2 linked regions of the Cupriavidus metallidurans CH34 genome follow. The protein of the gene in region 1 interacts with the protein of each later gene in a pairwise test. Links are inferred from orthologs where the notes say so. Each region holds a gene or a part of one and is shown in the gene's direction. Other genes may lie near its edges.

Region 1 (5,357 bases):
TCACGTCAGCCCCGTTGTCGGACTGGTGCATTCAGGGTTCACGCTCCGTGCCGATGAACGCGAAGTGGCCGATATCTTTGAGGTGCCGCTGGCATTCCTGATGGACCCCGCGCGGCATGAGCGCCGGTTATTCCGCTGGGAAGGCGGCGAGCGCATGTTCTACGCCATGCCTTATCCGCGCGAAGGCGGCGGTCAGCGCTTTATCTGGGGCGCGACGGCGGGCATGCTGCGCAATCTCTACCACCTGCTCGCGGCCTGAGCCGCGCCGCCGCCCGCGACGCCGGTCTTCGTCAGGCTGCGGCCTGAGTAGCGGTGTCGACGCAGTGGGGGCAGCTCTTGCCCACCACGTACTTCGGGTGCTGCTGCTCCTCGGGCGTCACCACTGCGCGGCACGCGAAGCACTGAACCGGGCCTGCGGGTTCCAGGTTCGGATTCAGCGCGGTCCGGTAGTCGAACACGAAGCAGTCGCCGTTGTAGTGGCTCCCACCGACTTCCTCGAAGTACTTCAGAATGCCGCCCTCGAGCTGGTAGACGTGGTCGATCCCCACTTCCTGCATGTGGATGGCGGCCTTCTCGCAGCGGATGCCGCCGGTGCAGAACGACACGATGGTCTTGCCTTCGAACTCGGCCTTGTTCTCCGCCACGGCCGGCGGGAATTCGCTGAACTTGTCGATACCGTACTCCACCGCCTTGTCGAAGGTGCCAACCGCCACCTCGAACGCGTTACGCGTATCGAGCATCACTACCGGGCGTCCGTCGTCGTCATGGCCCTGGTCGAGCCAGCGCTTCAGATCCACGGGGCGCACCGAAGGCGCGCGTCCGGCCTCGGGGCGGATCAGCGGCATCTTCATCGTGATGATTTCCTTCTTGGCGCGCACCAACATGCGCTTGAAGGGCTGATTTTCTGACAGGCTTTCCTTCGGCGCGATGTCCGCGAACCGGGCATCGGCGTGGAGCCATGCCATGAACTCGTCGATTTGCTCACGCGTGCCGGCCAGGAACATGTTGATGCCTTCTGGCGCGAGCAGGATCGTGCCCTTCAGGCCAGCCGCGTCACAGCGCTCACGCATGACGGGGCGCAGGGTCTCGATGTCTTCGAGCGTGACGAACTTGTAAGCGGAAATATTGACGATCTGCATGGGTGACGCTGCCAGGGCCGGGCACCCGAAACGAGGGTGCTCGATAACTGCCTGATTGGAAAGGCGAAATTATAGCCCCTCAGGCCGCATCCCGACACCTCTTCGGGGGCGCCTCGCATTGCGCCTGCGCAAAAACCCCCAAGTGCGGCGATGGGGGAGCCGGTACAATGGCGCCCTATGTCCGCACCCCGCTTCGTACACCTCCGCCTGCACTCCGAGTATTCGATCGTGGACGGCATCGTCCGCCTCGACGACGCCGTCAAGGCCGCCGCCCGCGATGGGATGGGCGCGCTTGCACTGACCGACCTCGCCAACGCCTTCGGCCTGATCCGCTTCTACAAGGAGGCCCGTGGTGGGGGCGTCAAGCCGGTAGTGGGCGCTGACGTCTGGCTGACCAATGCCGAAGATCGCGACAAGCCCGCGCGCATGTTGCTGCTCGTGCAGGATCGCATCGGCTATCTGAACCTGTGCACGCTGCTGTCGCGTGCATGGCTTGGCAACCAGCATCGTGGCCGTGCCGAGTTCGAGCCCGGCTGGCTCGGGGAGCCGGGTGAGGAGGGCTTGCCGCTGGCCACCGGCTTGATCGCGCTGTCAGGCGCGATGGGTGGTGATGTCGGCCAGGCGTTGGCCAATGGGAATGTCGAGGCGGCACGCCGTGCTGCCGAGCATTGGGCCCGGGTGTTCCCGCAACGCTATTACATCGAACTGCAACGTGCCGGTCAGCCTGGCACCGACGCCTACGTGCCGCAGGCTGTGCAACTGGCCGCGTCGATGCAGCTTCCGGTGGTCGCCACGCATCCGGTGCAATTCATGACGCCGGACGATTTCACGGCGCACGAGGCGCGCGTCTGTATCGCGGAGGGCGAACTGCTCGCCAATCCGCGCCGCACGCGCAAGTTCACCACCGACCAGTACTTCAAGACCCAGGACGAGATGACCGCGCTGTTCGCGGATATCCCGTCGGCGCTGCAGAACTCCGTCGAGATCGCCAAGCGCTGCAACCTGACGCTGGAGCTGGGCAAGCCACGCCTGCCGCTGTTCCCGACGCCTGATGGCATGTCGCTCGACGACTACCTTGTGTTCATGGCCAAGGAAGGTCTCGAGAAGCGGATGCTGGTGCTGTTCCCGGACGAAGCCGAGCGCGAGAGCAAGCGTGCCGAGTACTACGCGCGTCTGGAGTTTGAAACCGGCACCATCATCAAGATGGGGTTCCCGGGCTACTTCCTGATCGTGGCGGACTTTATCAACTGGGCCAAGAACAATGGCGTGCCGGTGGGGCCGGGCCGGGGTTCCGGCGCGGGTTCGCTGGTGGCCTACGCACTTGGCATTACCGATCTCGATCCGCTCAAGTACGCGTTGCTGTTCGAGCGATTCCTGAATCCGGAGCGGGTCTCGATGCCCGACTTCGACATCGACTTCTGCCAGCACGGCCGCGATCGTGTGATCACGTACGTGAAGGAGAAATACGGCAAGGACGCCGTGTCGCAGATCGCCACGTTCGGCACTATGGCCGCCAAGGCGGCCGTGCGCGATGTGGGCCGGGTGCTGGATCTCGGTTACGGCTTTGTCGATGGCGTGGCCAAGCTGATTCCGTTCAAGCCCGGCAAGCTGGTCACGCTGGAGGAAGCGAAGAAGGAAGAACCGGCGCTGGCCGAACGCGAGCGCACGGAAGAGGAAGTACGCCAGTTGCTGGAACTGGCGCAGCGCGTGGAAGGCATGACGCGTAACGTCGGCATGCACGCTGGTGGCGTGCTGATCGCCCCCGGCCGCCTGACCGATTTCTGCCCGCTCTACACGCAGGGCACGGACGGCATGAGCGGCGTGGTCAGCCAGTACGACAAGGACGACGTGGAAGCGGCCGGACTGGTCAAGTTCGACTTCTTGGGCCTGACCACGCTGACGATCCTCGACTGGGCCGAGCGGTACATCCGCCGGCTCGACCCGAGCAAGGCCGACTGGAACTGCAGCCAGATTCCGCTCGACGACAGTCCCGCATTCGACATCCTCAAGAGCGCCAACACGGTGGCGGTGTTCCAGCTGGAAAGCCGCGGCATGCAGGGGATGCTCAAGGACGCGAAGCCTGACCGCTTCGAGGACATCATCGCGCTCGTGGCGCTGTATCGTCCCGGCCCGATGGACCTGATACCGAGCTTCTGTGCCCGAAAGCACGGCCGCGAGAAGGTCGAGTATCCCGATCCGCGCGTCGAACCCGTGCTCAAGGAGACCTACGGCATCATGGTCTACCAGGAGCAGGTGATGCAGATGGCGCAGATCATCGGCGGCTACTCGCTGGGTGGCGCCGACTTGCTGCGCCGTGCCATGGGCAAGAAGAAGCCCGAGGAAATGGCCAAGCACCGTGACATGTTCCGCGAGGGCGCTGACAAGAACGGGCTGACCGCCCAGCAGGCCGACGACATCTTCGACCTGATGGAGAAGTTCGCGGGCTACGGCTTCAACAAGTCGCACGCGGCTGCGTACGCGCTGCTAGCCTACTACACGGCCTGGCTCAAGGCGCATCATCCGGCCGAATTCATGGCAGCCAACATGTCGCTGGCCATGGACGACACCGATAAGGTCAAGATCCTCTACGAGGACTGCCGCCTGAACAAGATCGAAGTGCTGCCGCCGGACGTCAACGCCAGCGAGTACCGTTTCGCGCCGACCGATGCGAAGACCATCCGCTACGGCCTGGGTGGCATCAAGGGTTCGGGCCAGGGGGCGATCGAGGACATCCTGCGTGCGCGGGAAGAGCGGCCATTCGACGACCTGTTTGATTTCTGCGAGCGCGTGGACCGCCGCCAGGTCAATCGCCGCACGATCGAGGCGCTGATTCGCGCCGGCGCGTTCGACAGTCTCAACGACAATCGTGCCCAGTTGCTGGCCTCGGTATCGATCGCGATGGAGGCGGCCGACCAGAAGGCCGAGTCGGCCAACCAGGTGTCGCTGTTCGACCTGATGGATGACGCCGGCGCGTCGCATCGCCCCGAACTGGTGGATGAGCCGCGCTGGACGCCCAAGCGCACGCTGCAGGAAGAGAAGCAGGCGCTCGGCTACTACTTCTCGGGTCACCTGTTCGATGCGTCGCGCGACGAGGTGCGCCGGTTCGTCAAGGGCACGCTTGCCGCGCTCGAAAAGGAAGTGCAGGGCAATGGCGGTGGCTACGGCCGCGACGTGCGTGGCAAGGTGATTGCCGGTGTGATCACCGGCATCCGTACCCAGATGACCCAGCGCGGCAAGCTGATCATCGTGCTGCTTGACGATGGCACCGCGCAGATCGAAATGACGGTGTTCAACGAGTTGTACGACGCCAATCGTCACATGTTCCGCGAGGACGAACTGCTGATCGCGCAGGGCAATGCGCGCCACGACACCTTCACGGGCGGCGTGCGCTTTACGGCGGATTCGGTGCAGGACCTGGTTGCCGCGCGCGCCCGCTACGCCGATGCCGTCTGCCTCGGCTTCAATGGCAACGCCTCGACGGAGCGCCTGCGCGAGCTGCTGACGCCGTACCTGGCCCACGTGTCGCAGACCCCCGGCGTGCCGGTTCGCATCAGCTATGTCAACAAGACCGCGCAGTGCGAGGCGATGCTGGGTGACCAATGGCAGATCACGCCTTCGGAGGAAGCGTTGACGAGCCTGCGTACCGCCCTGGGCGATACCGTGCGCGTGTTGTATGGCTGACCCGACGAAGGCGCTGGCCGCGCAGGGCGAGCGCAAGCCGCGCGTCCTGTTTCACGTCACGCACTTCCTGCACGGCGGGATCGAAACGTCGCTGGTGTCGCTGATCACCGCGCTGGATCGGGAAGGGTTCGAGATCGGCCTGACGGTGACGTATCCGTCCGAGGCGCTCGAGACCCATTTCCGCGCGCGGCTGCCGGCCGGCGTGAAGCTTCAGGTGCTGGCGCCCGAACGCTGGCTCTCGCATTGCCGCCAGCTCAAGAAGGCGCGCAAGCTCGGGCCGCTTGGCAAGATCTACGAGGAAGTGCTGCTGCCGCCCGTACGCAAGCCGCTGATGAATCGCCGCTTCCGGCAGGTGCTGGCGCAGGGCTACGACGTGGTGGTCGACTACGACATGTCGCTGTCGCGCATCACCGGTCCGCTGCCGGTCCCGATGATGGGATACCAGCACTTCAGCGTGGCGCACCTCGAGCGGGGTCATCGGCGCAAGCTGCGCAAGCTTCGGCACCAGTGCCGAACCGACTACGCAGCCGTGGTGAT
Region 2 (4,197 bases), 1.6 Mb from region 1 along the record:
GGACGTTGCTGCGCGTGTACTCGTGGGCGCAGTAGACGCGCGTGTCGCCGGGCAGTGCCGCGAGCTTGTCCAGGGATGCCAGCATCTGGGCCGGCGTGCCTTCGAACAGGCGCCCGCAGCCGCTGGCGAACAGCGTGTCGCCACAGAACACCACGGGGCCGGCGCCAGGCAGGTCGCCGACATAGGCCACATGGCCTGCGGTGTGACCCGGAACATCCAGTACCCGGAACGTCACTGCCGGATGACGCAGCGTGACCGTGTCGCCTTCGCGCACGGCCTGCGTGCGGTGGCCAATTCGCTCGCCTTGCGGACCGATCACCGGCAGCGGCTCGCCGTTCGGCCCACTCGGATGACGCGCGAGGAGGTCTGATACACCACCTTGGTGATCCCCATGGTGATGGGTGATTACAATAGCGCCCAGTGCCAGCCCGCGTTGCGCCAGAAACTGCTCGACCGGTGCGGCCTCGCCTGGGTCCACCACGGCCGCGCTATGCCCGTCGTGGATTGCCCAGATATAGTTGTCCTGAAAGGCGGGGATCGGCTCCACTTTCAACATGCGTGCTCCTCTATGTCCAACCGACCGATTATAGATTGGGAAGAATGGCTAGCCTCGCCACCCGGGCAGTATGTGCTCGAGTGGGAAGGCCAGCAGTACGACCGGACGGTAGCGGACATTTTTGGCTATCACGCGGTGCAGTTCGGCCTGCCCGCCATCGACACGTTGCGCGAGAACCGGATGCCGTTCTCGGCGCTGGCGCTGGACGGCCGCGCGGGCCCGCACGGGCCAAGGGAGACCCATCCCGATGCGCGGCAACTGCTGTGCCGGTTCGACGAACTGCCCTTCGATACGCAGAGCATCGACCTCGTCACGCTACCGCACGTCCTCGAATTCTCGGAAGACCCGCACGAAGTGCTGCGCGAAGTCTCGCGCGTTCTGATGCCCGAAGGGCGCGTGGTGGTGACATGCTTCAACCCGATGAGCCTGTGGGGGGCGCGGCAGGGCCTGAACCGCCTTGGCGCCATGCCCTTCCTGCCAAGTGACGCCCAGACCATCGGGTTCGTGCGGATCAAGGACTGGCTCAAGCTGCTCGGGTTCGAGATCATCCGGGGCCGCTTCGGCTGCTACTGCCCGCCCTATCGCACGGAGCGCTGGCTGCAGCGCGCGGCATTCATGGAGAAGGCAGGCGACCGCTGGTGGCCGATCTTCGGCGCGGTCTATATGATCTCGGCGGTCAAGCGCGTCAAGAATATCCGCCTGGTCGGCCCCGCCTGGAAAACACCCAAGTCGGCGCTGAAGCCAGTAGCGGCCCCAGTTGCCACGCCCACGGGCACGCACGGCAAGACCCCTGGCCAGGACAGCTAGGACCATCACCTTATATACATGCAAGAAGTCACGATTTACTCCGACGGAGCCTGCAAGGGCAACCCCGGCCCCGGCGGCTGGGGCGCCGTGCTCGTCGCCGGCGGCCACGAGAAAGAACTGTTCGGCGGCGAAAGCCCCACCACCAACAACCGCATGGAGCTGATGGCGGTCATCGAGGCGCTGCGCGCGCTCAAGCGCCCATGCATCGTCAATATCTATACGGACTCGCAATACGTGCAGAAAGGCATCAGCGAGTGGATTCACGGCTGGAAGGCACGCGGCTGGAAGACGGCGGACAAGAAGCCGGTCAAGAACGCCGACCTCTGGCAGGCACTGGACGAAGCCCAGAAACCTCACCAGATCACGTGGCACTGGGTGCGCGGTCACAACGGGCACCCCGGCAACGAACGCGCGGATGCGCTGGCCAATCGCGGGGTGGCGTCGATCAATACCTGACCCGTCGTTTACAATCCCGCCCATGCGACAAATCGTTCTCGATACCGAAACCACCGGCCTTAATCACGCGACAGGCGACCGACTGATCGAAATCGGCTGCGTGGAACTGGTGAATCGCCGCCTGACAGGCCGCCACCTCCACTTCTACGTCAATCCAGAGCGCGACATCCATGAGGATGCCATCGCAGTGCACGGGATCACGCTCGATTTCCTGGCCGACAAGCCCAAGTTCGCCGAGATCGTCAACGACGTCCGCGACTTCGTGCAGGACGCCGAACTGATCATCCACAACGCGCCCTTCGACCTTGGCTTCCTGGACATGGAGTTCCAGCGCCTGGACCTGCCGCCGTTCCGCCAGCACGCCAGCAACGTGATCGACACGCTGCGTGAAGCCCGCCAGATGTTCCCGGGCAAGCGCAACTCGCTGGATGCGCTGTGCGACCGACTTGGCGTCAGCAACTCCCATCGCACGCTGCACGGCGCACTGCTCGATGCCGAACTGCTCGCCGAGGTCTACCTGGCGATGACGCGCGGCCAGAACTCACTGGTCATCGACATGCTCGACGGCGCCGCCACGGACGGCGAGACGCGTAGCACCGCCGACCTGTCCGCCATGACGCTGCCCGTGCTATTGGCCTCCGAGGCAGAAATCTCGGCGCACATGGGCGTGCTCAAGGAACTCGACAAGGCAAGTGGCGGCAAGACGGTCTGGCAGGAAGCCTCCCCTGCCGAAGCCGCCACTCAGTAGGGCCTGGCGCCTCCCGAGGGATTTCGAAGAAAATTCGAAAAAGGGCTTTACAAGATACCGGCCCATCGGCATAATCTCGTTTCTCCACTGCGCGACATCAGCAGCAACGATGACGAAGCAGCATGGGTGGTTAGCTCAGCGGTAGAGCACTGCCTTCACACGGCAGGGGTCACAGGTTCAATCCCTGTACCACCCACCAAAATTTGTGGCTTGCAACGCCTAACGTTGCCGTGAACCCGGATCGCTGACGAGCTTTCCGGGTTTTTTGTTGTCTGTCGATGGCCGAAGGTATTCGTCATCCTTCACCGATCACGATACTGGGCGCGCCCATCGAACGCTCATCGATAACGTCGACTCCCTATCCACCCTCTCGACCTGCCGATCATGGCTGGTGATTCTTGCCGCTTCGGCAAGCCCATACCTTGCGACGCTGCGGCTTGCTCATCCCGGATGAGGCTCGCGGGCGGGCGCCGAGCCTGCAGATATCGCACCTCCCTGGCGGATTGACGGCTCCGAATGCGCCGTTGACGGTGACTCTGCCCTGACCCAATTCGCGAAGAAGAGCTTTGACCACTTTGACGCAGATCATCTCCCTCAAGCGCCAAGCGATGTTGAAATAGAGATGTGCAGCGCATTCCAAGGTGTTGTCATCGGGGCGTGATCGAAGCAAGCTAGTATCTGATACGCCCTTTCTCCGTCAGGCCATCGCCGTGTCGCAGGCTCCCCAGAAGATGCCTGCGGCTTGACCAGGCAATGCGCGCCTCCGATCGAAACGCGAGACCGGCCCGCCCGGTTGCAGAAAAAGGCCCCGACTCCACATGACTGGTCCTCCTGCCAGCCACCACACCGAAAACCAATCGCCCCCCATCTGGCACACGCTCACCGACACACAGGTCGGGCAGACCTTGCAGACCAGCGCAGCCGGTCTGCGCACAGCCGAAGCCTCCCGTCGACTGGACGAGTACGGTCCCAACCGTCTCGCACCACCCAAGCGCCGCGGCCCGCTGATGCGGCTGCTGCTGCAGTTCCACAACATCCTCCTCTACATCATTCTCGGCTCGTCGATCGTCTCGGCGATTCTCGGTCACTGGGTCGATGCGGCCGTGCTGCTCGTGGCGGTCGTGATCAATGCCGTCATCGGGTTCATCCAGGAAGGCAAGGCCGAAGCCGCCATTGATGCCATCCGCGCCATGCTCGCCCCGCTTGCGTTCGTGATTCGCGATGGCCAGCGGCACGAAATCGCCGCTGCGGATCTGGTGCCGGGCGATGTGGTCGCGCTGGCTTCGGGGGACCGGGTGCCCGCCGATCTGCGCCTGACCTCGGTCAAGGAGTTACGGGTCGAGGAGGCCGCGCTCACCGGCGAATCGTTGCCCGTGGAAAAGAATGTCGCGCCCGTGGCGGAAGACGCGCCGCTGGGCGATCGCTTCGACATGGCGTACTCCGGCACGCTGGTGGTCTACGGACAGGCAACCGGCATCGTGGTCGCGACGGGTAGCGCCACGGAACTGGGCAGGATCAACGAGATGCTCAGCAGCATCGAAGGCCTGTCGACGCCGCTGGTACGGCAGATCGATCGTTTTGGACGCGGGCTGGCGGTAGCCATCCTGCTGCTCTCCGCCGTGGTGTTCGT

Evidence for each region. Proteins that work in one complex are often made in the same cells at the same time.
Region 2: the proteins of dnaE (region 1) and dnaQ interact in binary tests that used the Escherichia coli proteins (3 or more experiments, as listed by UniProt). The link is inferred for Cupriavidus metallidurans CH34 from one-to-one orthologs.

What each region holds. Positions count from the first base shown.
Region 1 is NC_007973.1:828,338-833,694, forward strand. The notes cover bases 932-5,020. They hold dnaE (DNA polymerase III subunit alpha), read left to right. Parts: upstream 932-1,316; coding sequence 1,317-4,820; downstream 4,821-5,020. Other genes in these bases: RMET_RS03780 (sulfurtransferase), read right to left, coding at 932-1,139; RMET_RS03790 (glycosyltransferase), read left to right, coding at 4,813-5,020. Also shown: RMET_RS03775 (CoA pyrophosphatase), read left to right, coding at 1-259; more of RMET_RS03780, read right to left, coding at 291-931; more of RMET_RS03790, read left to right, coding at 5,021-5,357. UniProt on the Escherichia coli protein: DNA polymerase III is a complex, multichain enzyme responsible for most of the replicative synthesis in bacteria. This DNA polymerase also exhibits 3' to 5' exonuclease activity. The alpha chain is the DNA polymerase catalytic subunit.
Region 2 is NC_007973.1:2,419,464-2,423,660, forward strand. What follows is about bases 776-3,704. They hold dnaQ (DNA polymerase III subunit epsilon), read left to right. Parts: upstream 776-1,841; coding sequence 1,842-2,567; downstream 2,568-3,704. Other genes in these bases: RMET_RS11080 (class I SAM-dependent methyltransferase), read left to right, coding at 776-1,363; rnhA (ribonuclease HI), read left to right, coding at 1,382-1,819; RMET_RS11100 (cation-transporting P-type ATPase), read left to right, coding at 3,386-3,704. Also shown: gloB (hydroxyacylglutathione hydrolase), read right to left, coding at 1-556; more of RMET_RS11080, read left to right, coding at 569-775; more of RMET_RS11100, read left to right, coding at 3,705-4,197. UniProt on the Escherichia coli protein: DNA polymerase III is a complex, multichain enzyme responsible for most of the replicative synthesis in bacteria. The epsilon subunit contain the editing function and is a proofreading 3'-5' exonuclease.